Regions from separate parts of the Paenibacillus sp. V4I5 genome, predicted to be linked through region 4. Evidence: riboswitches for the same ligand, from Rfam matches in the RefSeq annotation. Region 4 holds a riboswitch; each other region holds the start of a gene.
The links. Region 4 has a riboswitch for cyclic di-GMP ahead of QFZ78_RS10250 (hypothetical protein). Riboswitches for the same ligand answer to the same signal wherever they lie in the genome.
Positions count from the first base shown of each region.

Region 1: it holds a riboswitch for cyclic di-GMP, as region 4 does, so the genes downstream of both, QFZ78_RS25615 (stalk domain-containing protein) here and QFZ78_RS10250 (hypothetical protein) in region 4, are expected to answer to the same signal.
Region 2: it holds a riboswitch for cyclic di-GMP, as region 4 does, so the genes downstream of both, QFZ78_RS26870 (glycosyltransferase family 2 protein) here and QFZ78_RS10250 (hypothetical protein) in region 4, are expected to answer to the same signal.
Region 3: it holds a riboswitch for cyclic di-GMP, as region 4 does, so the genes downstream of both, QFZ78_RS25625 (hypothetical protein) here and QFZ78_RS10250 (hypothetical protein) in region 4, are expected to answer to the same signal.

Region 1 is NZ_JAUSZB010000002.1:5,167,519-5,170,780, forward strand. It holds gene QFZ78_RS25610 (3D domain-containing protein) at 167-856, shown strand; cyclic di-GMP riboswitch class I at 1,058-1,152, shown strand; gene QFZ78_RS25615 (stalk domain-containing protein) at 1,208-3,262, shown strand, end outside.
Region 2 is NZ_JAUSZB010000002.1:5,471,624-5,474,885, forward strand. It holds gene QFZ78_RS26865 (class I SAM-dependent methyltransferase) at 1-676, opposite strand, end outside; gene QFZ78_RS26870 (glycosyltransferase family 2 protein) at 677-1,660, opposite strand; cyclic di-GMP riboswitch class I at 1,743-1,833, opposite strand; gene eutL (ethanolamine utilization microcompartment protein EutL) at 2,199-2,855, shown strand; gene QFZ78_RS26880 (BMC domain-containing protein) at 2,876-3,262, shown strand, end outside.
Region 3 is NZ_JAUSZB010000002.1:5,174,877-5,178,138, reverse strand. It holds gene QFZ78_RS25635 (metallophosphoesterase family protein) at 225-1,352, shown strand; gene QFZ78_RS25630 (hypothetical protein) at 1,373-1,636, opposite strand; gene QFZ78_RS25625 (hypothetical protein) at 1,818-2,060, opposite strand; cyclic di-GMP riboswitch class I at 2,107-2,201, opposite strand; gene QFZ78_RS25620 (S-layer homology domain-containing protein) at 2,482-3,262, opposite strand, start outside.
Region 4 is NZ_JAUSZB010000002.1:1,769,692-1,772,953, forward strand. It holds gene QFZ78_RS10245 (GDYXXLXY domain-containing protein) at 1-1,463, opposite strand, end outside; gene QFZ78_RS10250 (hypothetical protein) at 1,631-1,981, opposite strand; cyclic di-GMP riboswitch class I at 2,018-2,112, opposite strand; gene QFZ78_RS10255 (ABC transporter ATP-binding protein) at 2,469-3,262, opposite strand, start outside.

The DNA of each region.
Region 1 (3,262 bases), 3.4 Mb from region 4:
TATCATCATTGTAAATAGCGTACTATATGTTTCTCTCATGAGGGTGAGTTTATAGTTATTCACTGCCTATCAAAATGAGGAAGTTTAATACGAGACGTATATAAATCATAGAATTGGTCGAATCTAGTAGCTATAACTCTATTATTTTTTATGAGGAGGAAATACTATGTTTCGTAAAATTCTTTATGTTACTTTGACGCTTCCGTTGCTGCTTTGTTTGTGGCAGGTGAAACCCGCCTATTCGTACCCTGAAAGTGAAGATGGGGGGGAATTACCTCCTACGTATAGTATGGCAAGAAATGCAGGTCCTGTGGAAGAAGCCTCTCAAGCTGAACTTGTTCAGCCTAGGACGCAGTATCAAGTGGACCGAGGGGATACGCTGTATAAAATTGCTCGGGATTTTGGCATATCAGTAGATGATCTTATCAACTCTAACGATATTCCGAATCCGAACCAGCTAACGATTGGTCAAAGTCTAACGATTCCGATGGGTGAAGATGAGGTTGGTTTACCTAATGGTCAAAAGAAAATTATCAAAAAAGTGCTGAACACAACCCTTACCGCATATACAGCAGGCTTTGAATCAACAGGTAAAAAGGCTTCCCATCCCATGTACGGCATCACATTTAGTGGTCTTAAAGCCAAAGAAGGACGCACAATAGCCGTGGATCCGGCTGTTATTCCTTTAGGATCTACGGTGTTCATTGACGGCATCGGTATTCGTAAAGCGGAGGATATTGGTTCTGCTATTCGCGGTTCCAGAATTGATGTATTCATGAATGATTTGAGCGAAGCTCAGGAATTCGGCGTGAAGAAGAATGTGAAAGTCTATTTACTAGACAAAGAGAATGTTTAAATCGATAGACAATTTACTAGGGCTAAGGGTCAACTGGATCATCCGGTTGGCCTTTTTTGTGTGAAAGCACACACTTTGTGTATGGATTTCCTCTTTTTTGTAGAAAAGTGTTGAATTTTGAAATAACGTGGATTAATATGGAAAACAGTCAGTTCTAAATAACTAGTACGAATGAGTAAAAATACCTAATAACCAAGCTATAATGAACAAAGGCAAATCCATCGAAAGGTGGAGACGCAAAGCCACGGGTCTAAGCCATGAGTCACAACTCATGGGATGATAGCCGGGTTGCTCTATTGAGCTTGGTTTTTTGTGTTATCTAACATGGAGATTGAGAAGGAGCGAGTGCGTATGAGGTTTATAGGAAAGAAATTATGGGTGCTTATCTTGATGATTGCCATCGGTGCAGGGTCTTTTGGTTTACTGCCAAAAAGCGCATTTGCAGAGTTATTCACCTCAACAGACAAGCCAATGGAGTACACGTTGCCTGTGTCTGCTGCGAAGATCACAGGCAATCAGATGGTTTACCTAGGGCAAGATAATCCAGGTTGGTGGCAGGTGTTCAGCCGCAACTTGGAGTCAGGAGAGTTGAATCAACTCACTGACACTAAGACGTATAAGCAATATTTATCGGCAGGAGGAGGATATGCCGTCTATTTGGAGGCTCAAAAGCATGTCGTGCTTATAAATCTTCTAACCGGTGAAGTAACCGAGACTGAAATTCCTCCGTATCCTTATGATCAGATTGGCACTGATGGGAAATATATTGTTTTCTATAAGCCAATTGAAGGGATGCTCGGGGTTTATAACCTGGAAACTAAAGTAACCAAAGAGATCGGAAAAGGCAAAAGCGCTTTAATCGATGATGGTATTGTCGTTTATATTAGCAATACAGGCAGCATAGAACGCTACGACGCAAAGGATGGATTATCCAGAACATTGTACAAGCCAACAGATGGTTACGTCAGGGGTGGTAACGAATTTGCGTTTGACGGCAAGAACGTTATCTGGACTCATTCGCTCTATCCCAAGCCAGGTTTTCAAACACGTATGCTAAACGTTGAAGAAATCGACACCCTTCCACAAGTGCTAAGCACCTTCAATGAATTTGGAATTCCCCCCCAAACTTCCATTGGGACTGGCATAGCAGCATGGCCCGTGTTCGAAAATGGAGCTTACCATATTATCGCTGCAGATATTGCTTCAAGACAAACGGGCATTGTTGGAGACAAAGAGTTCCTCATTGGCATCTACAACGACCAGCTTGTGCTGAGAATGAAGGACGAAACCATCAAATTTCGTCAGCTCCAAAAGACAGGTGAAGGTCAGATAGCAGACACGCTCGTTTCGGCTGTTCCTTATTTCGATAGTGTCCCTGCTGGTGTCAGAGAAAGTATCGGAAAATTAGGTTATATTAAAAAACTGTCCACGCAGGACAATAGCGTAACCGTTTACTCACCAAAAGTCCCAGACTCTGATTTTTATGAGGCTGTCACTATTAGCTTCAGTGATGATAAAGATTTAGCGCTTACCAAAGCACTTAAGCCTAGCCAAAAAATGGTCAGCTACCCATGGACAGTATCTTTTGATTCACGTAATGACGTCCTGAAACTCTCGATGACCTACATGAAGCAAAGAGTTCCAGCAGGAGAGCAGAACAAACTTGGTATTTATCGACTTGATTCCGGTGTATGGACATATATGGGCGCTTTGTTCGAGGAGAATAACACACGGTTATATACAGACATTATGGAATCAGGCGTGTATGCTGTGCTATACTTCGATGTCCCGAATGAGTTTGTTCGTGATTATTGGATGCAGAAGCGAATCGAACAATTGAATACGGATAAACCGATTCGAGTTTTCTTGGACGGAGAAGAAGTAACCTTCCATCAGTCCCCTATGCTGAAGGACGGATCAACGACGGTTGAATTTAGACCTATTTTCGAAAAGCTAGGATTGGAAATTGAATGGAATGATTCGAAACAGAGCGTTAAAGGAACGAGTCAGGGTAAGTCACTCTCTCTCATACTGGGACAGGAAGAAGCAGACGTTAATGGCATTACTACCTCATTGCCAACCGCTCCTTTTCTAAACCAAGGCTATACGTTCGTTCCGCTGCGCTTTGTTGGCGAAGCAACAGGACGCAAGGTACTGTGGGACGCTAATCTGAAAGCCGTCTATATCTACGATCCCGCAACCGAAGGAAAGCTATATGATGACAACGGCGCACTTATGTACGAGGGTCAACTCAAGAACGGTCAAATGAACGGTAAAGGAAAACTATACCGCGATAATGGATCGCTATGGTACGACGCCGTGTTCCTCAATAATGATGTCGTTGGACCAGGTGTCATCTATTTTTCAGGTAACCAATACGGTCGTGACCGAACGGGTGAAATTGCG
Region 2 (3,262 bases), 3.7 Mb from region 4:
GTCTCTCACTGGACATAACATATGTAAGCAGCTTATTAATGAAAGGCGAAGGCATAGATAGGTCATCCGATTTTTGCATAAAACCCAATTTCTTATGTAGGATTCTCACAAGTGCAATCACCGGAAAGAGCCAGGTATTGAAATAGCTTGCATGCTTCGGTTGAAGGTTGCAATGCTGCATTTTCCCAACCAGTTCGTGTAATCGATATCTTCTCTTATGATGATGAGACTCATCGTGATTGCTCCATAAGAAAGAGAAGGCAGGGACTGTGATGAGCAGACTCCCCCCCGGTTTTAATTTTCCAGTCAATGCGTTAAGCGCCCCTATATCATCTTCAATATGCTCGAGCACATCCAAGAGAACAATCAGATCGAAGGATTCATCAGCTAATGGAACCTGATCCGGCAAGCTGCCGATATAGACGGATTTCCCGCTTTTGGATCTTGCAATTTCAGCTGCATCATGTTCCATTTCGAGGCCAATGACCTCGCAGCCTAATCGAGACAACATAGCCAAGTTTCCGCCGGTTCCACAGCCTGCATCCAGGATTTTGGAGTGAGGTCCGATGGACCGTAATTGCGATTGTAAAACGGTCTCGATAATGCTGCGCCGGCTGACAAACCACCAGTGCTCTTGCTCCATACGATCCATTTTCCAGTAAATTGTTTGTTCCATTTATTTAACTCCCTCCAGCCGAGGCAGTTCTTTATTATCATCCAAGCCTATTATGCTTTGAGTGAAATACAAAGGACGCCGTTTCGATTCGTTGTAGATTCGCCCCAGATACTCTCCGATGATTCCCAGTGTCGTAAGCTGAACCCCTCCAAGAAAGAGGACCGCCACCATTAAGGAGGGATATCCGGGCACTGCGTTGCCGTGGAGTAGGGTAGTTATGAATAAATAGCAGGCAAAAAGAATAGCGAACAAGGAGATGGCAAAGCCCAAATAAGTCGCCGCTTGCAAAGGTAGGAAAGTGAAGGATGTGATGCCTTCAACGGCAAAATTCCACAACTTCCAATAGTTGAACTTGGTCTTACCGGCAAATCGGGGCTCTCTGCGATAAGAGATGCTTGTCTGATTGAAGCCTACCCAACTGAAGAGGCCCTTCATGAAACGGTGCTGCTCACGAAGTTCTTTCAAGGCGTTGACGACCTTTCTGGACATTAACCGAAAATCACCCGTATCCTGGGGAATAGAGATGGGTGTCAGCCTTCGGATGAACCTGTAAAACAGATGCGCTGTGAGCTTCTTCATTGAAGTTTCGCCATCCCGCTTGGAGCGGGTGGCATAGACCACTTCATAACCTTCTTCCCACTTGGCCAATAGTTCTGGAATAACCTCTGGAGGGTCCTGCAAATCCGCATCAATGGGAATCACAGCATCGCCACGGCAATTGTCGAGGCCTGCCGTTAAAGCGATTTCCTTCCCGAAGTTGCGGGATAGATCAATAATTTTGATACGGCGATCCTTCTCACGAAATCCATGAAGCTTGTCCAGCGTATCATCCTTGCTTCCGTCATTAATAAAAACCATTTCATAATCATAACCGGTCTGATTCATAATGCGCGTGACTCTAAAGTAAAATTCCATGATGTTGGCGCTTTCGTTATAAACAGGTACAATGATCGAAACAAGAAGTCCCTTCATCGTTTTTCTCATGCAACCAACCCCCACTTTTCATCCTATTATGGGCAAATAAAAAAGCCCCTTTCACCAAAAAGGGGCATAAAACTCCCGCAGCTTTGGTAACTGGCTGGCATAGTGCACGGATGTGCACGTTAGCCCCTGTAGCTTTGCGTCCCCGGCTTTCACCGGATTTGCCTTGTTCATGTTCGCGAAAGATTCTTTCAAAAATCGATATATAACCTTATCATACGACATGTCGGGTTCTGGCAATATCCGACAGAAGGATTATTATTCTAGCGGTGTTGCGGTATAAATGAACTAGCTCTGCCCGGAATTGATTAGAGATTTAGAACTATACCGAATCAGGTCGCCTATAGATTTCTATTAAAATGGATGGATCAGGAATAACGATTACATAAGCAAAATAGGTATAATTGTTGTACAACCCGCATATCCATAATCAAAAGCATAAATAGCAGGCAAAGGTGCCTTAGGTCCAAGAACGATACGTCGTTCTCTGCACCTGGGCACCTTTTTGTTTTCATTCATTCGGGGTGAAGAGGTGAAAGGAGTGAAACAACAACCAATTCGAGCCATTCCGCTCGCTATTAGGATCATCCCTAATGTGGATGCCGGCTTGGCACTTCAGTTGGAATTGAAGCCGGGCATTCGCAGCCTCGGTCTGTTAACGTCCAGCATTGATGACGTGGGCTACACCGCTATCGATGAAGCAACGAAGCATGCAGTAGTCGAAGTGGTGTATGCTCGTTCATTTTATGCGGGATCAGGTCATGCTTCTGGACCGCTTTCAGGAGAATTTATTGGGATCATAGGCGGTGCATCGCCTGCCGAAGTGAGAAGCGGGTTAGATGCGGCTATCCAAGTGATGGAGACTGGAGCTTGTTTTTACGCCCTCAACGACGAGGGAACGCATGCTTACTATGCTCATGTTGTCTCCAGAACTGGTTCTTATCTGTCCAACTTAGCAGACATTCAAGAAGGAGAGCCTCTTGCTTATTTGATTGCTCCGCCACTCGAAGCCGTGTACGCACTCGATGCCGCACTGAAGGCGGCCGATGTGCGTATGTGCAAGTTTTATGGCCCTCCGACGGAGACGAACTTTGCGGGAGGATTACTAACAGGCAGTCAATCTGCTTGTACGGCAGCAGCAGAAGCGTTCGCAGAGGCTGTTCGAAGCATTGCTCGAGAGCCTAAGAAAATAGGGTAAAAAGAAGCGGGTGTTTACAAATGGATGGAAGATTGATGTCTTTGGGCATGATCGAAACTTACGGTCTGCCTGCCTTGATTGCAGCCGCAGACGCTGCAGCCAAAACGGCAGATGTGAAGGTAACGACTTATGAAAAAGTGGATGCCGGCATCGTAACGATCTATATTCTAGGCGATGTTGCAGCGGTCAAAGCTGCCGTGGATGCAGGTGCTGCAGAAGCGAAGAGAGTGGGCAAGCTGTTATCCACACATGTTATACCGCGACCGGATCCTTCTGTACACGCGATGATTCAGGAGGCTTGGGCAAAAAACCAGCCGAAAGATTCACCGAAGGAGGAACGCAATAAGGTTATCACGACGCCGGAAGTGAGTGCGCCGAATTGGAGCAAGATGAGCGTAGCACAGCTT
Region 3 (3,262 bases), 3.4 Mb from region 4:
TTGCTGTGTTGTTGTGCTGTGCTCTTGTTCATGTCTTTATTTTAGGTAAAAACGAAGCTTTCCAAAACGGACTAACGACGGTATTTGTTCCTAGACCTTAGTCGGGGCGCATCTAAGACCTGTGTCAGTCAAAAACAGTGTTTATACGACAGACATATTGGTTAAATACTTAACAAACTTGGTAACCCGCGCTTTTATCCTGGGAAAAGGAAGGTTTTACTTATATGAAACAACAATTACAAACGTTAACTATACGCATCCTGTTATCCGCTTTATTCCTTCTACTACTCCCTACCTTTGCTTGGGAAGCAACGGCGATAGCGCCTGTTTCGAAATCATTTATGGCGGATATTCTTAGTAAAGAGCCACTGCCTATGGTAAAACTTTTTCGTACTATTCCTAAAAAAACATCCACAGCAAGTAATGAACCACTCTTTTCTTTTTCCGTGCTGAGTGACGTACATGTGGGTGCAGAAGACGAAGATTCACAAAAGCGCTTCCGTGCGGCTTTAGCCGATCATCATCTCATCCGACCTGACAGCAGACTTATGGTGCTCAATGGTGACCTCAGCAATGGCAACGAAGCAGATAATCGGAGTCTAGTCAGCATTATGAGCGAACACACCTTACCTCCCGTTCATGCAACGATGGGTAATCATGAGTATTATGGGATGTGGCAAACGGAGAATGGCGATCAGGATACCAGCAAGCTGAATCCGAAATGGACAAGCCAAAAAGCAATTGACCTGTTCCATCAGATGTTTAACTATGAAAAGCCCTACCATGAGCTCGTCATGGAGGACTATCACTTTCTATTTCTTGGTGGTGAATTTTATCGCGATGTGGATCCTAACGTGAAAGAGGATGCCTATCTATCCACTGAACAACTTACTTGGTTTCAGGAAAAATTGAAGGCAGCTGCGGCTGCAGCGCCGGACAAGCCTATTTTCGTTTTCTTGCATCAACCACTCGTTCATACCGTGGACGGCTCGGATCAAGAGCTCGGAGTTGTACAGCATCAAGAGCTCAGGGCGATTGTGAATGCATATCCGAATATTGTGTTCTTCAGTGGACATACCCACTGGAATTTGGAGACGACTAAGCAGATAAAACAGTTGGAGTTCCTAGCCGTATCCAGCGCCTCAGTACAGGAAATATGGAATGCAAATAATGAGCCTGAAGGCAGCGCGGCTAGCCAGAGCATCGTTGTGGACGTTTATATGGACCGTATCGTGATTCAGGGGCGTGAGCATTCGGAGAAGAGGTGGATTGAGCCGGCATTTGTGAAGCGTTATGGGGGGAATAATAAAGGCATCCAAGCGATTATGGTCGGACAACGCAATAAAAGCTAAGTCTAGCCGAGTGGCCAAGCTTAGCTTTTTTGCACATCATCTAACAAAGAACCATCACAAAACATTAATGAAGCAGCGTAACCTGCAGTAAGTGCAGATAAGTACCATACCGCCTCTTCCGTAATGAGATCAATTTCCTTAAATGTTTGCGTTTCAAAATCATTCATGTCATTAATCCCTACAAATAATAAGGCCAATAGAAGGGGAAATGCGAAAAGGCAGACTATATAGATGAATAAGCCTATAGAAATGGCTTTGATATTCGCATCTCTTATAAATATCATTTTTGTTCCACCTCTTCTTTTACAGCCCTTCCGGAACAGGAATACTCTGAATCTTATTTAGTTGGTTATAAGAAACGATAACCGTGCTTTTAATATCCCGCGGTTCACAATCATCAAGATCCATAATATCAAAAACAATCTCTAGTCGAACCGGAAGCGATGTTAGAATTAAGACAATTCTTTATGAAGCAAAAAAAGTTTTGTCCGGAAAACCGTCTCCCTCTGCATAACATCTTGCAATAGCTGAAGCAGCCTTCATGAACATATGGTCTTTGGTAGTACCTGGAACTCTCTCTAGCTGCCGAAATTCTTCATGAACTAGATTAAATTCAATTTCACCCAAACTTTCTTCTGTTGGACCAAATTTGTAAATGACCTTTTCGGCATCGTCGAACACTTTAATCAGCATAAGATAGGTTGCCATTTTGGGACCCTCCTTTCTTTTTTGGCAATAAAAAAACAAGCCTCTAAAGAGTAACCCGGCTATCGTCCCATGAAGTGTGACTCATGGCTTAGACCCGTGGCTTTGCGTCTCCACCTTTCGATGGATTTGCCTTTGTTCATTATTGCTTGATATTAGGTGTGTTTCGCTCATTATTGCTAGTCGTAAAGAACTAACTATTTCCATGGTATTCCATAAAATAATGAAATTCAACATATTTCTACAAAAAAGAGGTGCTCAGTACACAATGTGTGTGATTTTACACAAAAAAGTTTAAGTAGGACAATGTTCTTGGCGTTACGCCCTTCTCCATTAATACCTACCATCGTGCTGATATCCCGTCCTACAAATAAGGAACGACCGTTCCCATCTAGGGTACGGTCGCCACATTCACCTGCTACATTTAATTAATAAAATTTAAAACCTTTAAAGCTTGGTACAGTATCTTAGCACTTTGTCCTCGGTCCGCTAGCGTTGCAGGGGAGAAGGTCGAATCGGTAACACCATTAACAATGCCTTCCTGTATACCAACGGCAACAGCCTCTCTTGCCCATGGTTGAATGCTCAATTGATCTCCAAATTTGTTAATAGCCGCATTCTTTTCTGTTTCCGTTAATTGTTTTGTGTATCCACCTGCTTGCAGCATGCTGTGAACCATTTTCATCATTTCCTGACGGGTAATCGGTTGGTCTGGTTTAAAGGTACCATCCTCATATCCACTTACTAAACCAACCTCAACAGCAGCATACACAGGTGCAGCATACCATGCGTTTGTCTGTACATCATTAAATTTTGCAGGCAATCCACTCTTAGGCTGAATGCCCAGCCCTCTTATAAGTAAGGCAGCAAATTCAGCACGTGTAACTGGTCTGTCATATCCGAAAGAACCGTTATCATAACCAGAAATAATGAATTTAGATGCCAGGGTTTCAATTGCCTCCTTGGCAAAATGAGACGAAGGTACATCTTCAAAGGTTTTTACATTCTTCACTAAGGAATAAATAGAATTACCCTTACGCATCATATTTGCTTGCAGTGTTCCATCTTCACTAACCGTGAAAAACGTTGGAACTGGGTAGTAAGAATTCGTAATGGGATCAAAGACCACACCAACCAAATTCTTGCTAGCAGTAATGTTCGTCATCCCAGGAACCAATAGAGAATGCTGAATATAAGAATTTACT
Region 4 (3,262 bases):
GATGACTCCGCTATAAAGGTTAAGGCGAATAAAGTTAACAGAAATGAAGGAAAACTGCTGTAAAGAATAGGCTGTCTGACTCCCGCATTTGCTATAACCTGACCAAAGGCAAACATAAGGAATAATAAGCTGGTAAGCACTGTAAGGACTATAATGCCGCTATCGATCCAATTGATTAGTACGAACGCAGCAATTATGACGGCAGCAAGAAAGAAGAATATGCGATGTACCAAACCAGTAATGTAGATAAAAGCTGCAACCGTAAGAGCAAGGAAAACCAAGAGAATAGGAACATTTTCCGTAAAAACAGCCGCTCCCGCGCCAAGCAGCAGTCCACTAATGAGAATCGTGTATCGCACTAATGCATTTAGTTTTTTCGCTATGATCATCGCAATGACAGTGACAAAACCAAAACCTATCAATACATTCTCCGGTTCATCAAATCCTAGTACAACTGTAACGATCCCAATGATCGTCAAGCTTCCCAGAATCGAACCAATAATGATGACTGATACAGTGAGAACACGGACGACCCATTTGGTAAAATCGCCATCCGGCTTTGCTTGATCCGAAGCTTCTAGATCTGAGTGATTTTCCGGATCCAAATGCTTGGATGCAGGATTCCAAGAACGAATAAAGTTCATGAAATTTACATTCGCAAAGATGAACAAGATAATAAACAACAAGCTGGCAATGAAAAACAACTCGTTATAATGCTGGATAATAAGCTCGATATATTTGACGGTCACCGAGATCGATACCCACAAACCCGCAAACAATAGATAAGCTTTGTTCCTCGTCTTGTGTGTATAGTAAATCGCTATCGCAAGTACTAGGACGAGAGGTAAGTTCATAAAGACACCGTACTTTTCGTACTCTTGTGAATTGGAAGCCACGACTAAAACAGCCATCCCAACTTGAAAAGAGATCCATTTGAGAAAAGACGATTGCAAAAGCCCCTGCTCGGTCAGAACATACAAGATGCCATTCGCAATGGAGATTCCGAGCCAGATGGCAATTTGGATGATTTCCGCATCTGAACTCCCTCCCCAACGTCCAAAGAAATAAATCCCATAAGCGAGATGGCCCAAAATATAGGCCAGTGCATAGTAGGGCTGCCATCTAGTTAATAGGGCAAGTAAAAATGCCGGAATGAACCATACGGCGAACAAGCTGTAACTGTCAGCATGAGAATTGTAGGTTTGCCCAATGAGCCCAACACCTACACCGAAGGATATACAGCTCGCAAACAGGCTAAGTTTACTTAGAAACTGCCTGCCATTTTGGCGAGAAAGCCATACTGATAAGCCGTAAAAGCCCATAATGAGCACAAAGATAGGAATGAATTTCTCCCAGCGGTTTAATTTCTCCCAATTCGTAGCAAAAAAATATACAATGGCGGTTAGTAGAGCACTAGCTCCCAATACATAGCCTAGTTGAATCGTAACAAATTTAGATTTCATGATGATATTCCTCCTCTCGCTTACTTCTTATTGTACTAGAGATGTTCAGTTTGAGAAGTACTATCTATTCCTAGTACCAGATCATTAGCCTATGGATGACAAGACTTTAAAATAACAAAAAAGCCAGCACTAGGCTGGCAAGTATCGAATGAAGAAAGCCGTTATATTCAATCTGTATTCTTAAACTTTTGAACAGAACTTTGCAGTACAACAGCCATATCAGATAGTTGGCGAATCGCTGAGGTTATTTCCTGAATGGAAGCACTTTGCTCTTGAGCCGCCGCCGCCACTTCCTCGTAGCCTGCAGATTGTTCCTCAGTAATTCCAGAGATTTTCTGCATGGCGTTAGAAATAGTCTCAAAGGATCTTTCCGCTCTCTCTAATGTATGGATCAAGTGGTCTGTCCGATTGGAGAAAACAGAAATTCCATTAAAAATAACTTTAAAACTTTCATACGTATCGTTAATCCAGCTTTGACCTTGTTCAACGGCTTGATTTCCTTGAACAATGCTCTCCATGACAAGAATGCTGTCATTTTGGGTACTGGAAACGAGCTCGGTGATTGAGCTTGCGGCTTTCGTGGATTGCTCCGCCAGTAGTCCCTCTAGCTTTGCGTCCCTATTTTTCAATAGGTTTGCCATTATAAAGTTGTAGGTGAAAATTCCCATCTTCGACAATAATCGACAACAAAACTTTACAATTTTATACATTAGTATAGTATAGTAATATAAATAAAACAACACAATTTTCCAGTATTGTTTGTAAAGATAGTATATTGTAACTATATTGCTTTTTTAACATTTTCCCTAACCAAAGGTAAAATAGGATCAAAACTCTCTCTCAAGACAGATATACCAATCCATTTATGCAATACAACGATAGAAACTTTTAGAGTCTTTCTAGGACTTTTATCACGCATATAAAATGAAGAAAAGCTTCGTCACGATTTCCTAACAAGGAGTCGGACAAAGCTTATTTTCACACCTCAGTTGCGGTGCATGTCTGCTATGAAATCGTTTGCGCAGCATCCATATTCCCCTGTGAATGCAGATATAATTGCTCGTAATAGCCACGAAGCGCAAGTAATTGAGCATGGTTCCCTTCTTCAACAATTTTCCCCTGACTCATTACAATGATGCGGTTAGCATGCATAATGGTCGAGATGCGATGCGCGATAACAAGTGTCGTTCTTCCCTCAGCAACGACCTGCAGCGCGGATTGAATCAACTGCTCCGTTTGTGAATCCAAATTCGCTGTAGCTTCATCTAGAATTAGTACTTTCGGCTGGAATACGATAATTCGCGCGAACGAGATCAGCTGTCTCTCTCCTGCGGAAAGCCCGCTTCCTCTCTCGGATATGCGTGTCTCATAACCATCCTTCATTCGTGAAATGAGAATGTCTGCCCCAACCATCCGGCATGCCTCTATAACTTCCTCACGCGTTATGGTTTCATCGAACATCCGGACATTGTCCAGAATACTGCCTGCGTATAAGTACGGTTCCTGCTGCACAAGTCCAACCATACGATGGAGTACGGCCTGCGGGATATCACGAAGATCCGTGCCATCAATGCGGATACTTCCCTCCTGCACATCATAAAAGCGGCAAAGCAGACTAATCAGCGAGCTCTTACCAGCACCCGTCGTCCCCACAATACCAATCAATTCGCCGGGTTCAATATGAAGCTCTAGATCCTCAATAACAGTTGTATCCTTCAAATAACCAAAATGCACATGGTTGAAATGAATGTCCCCTTTCACGTCGGGCAACGAGGGCGGCGACACGCCTTCCTTATCCC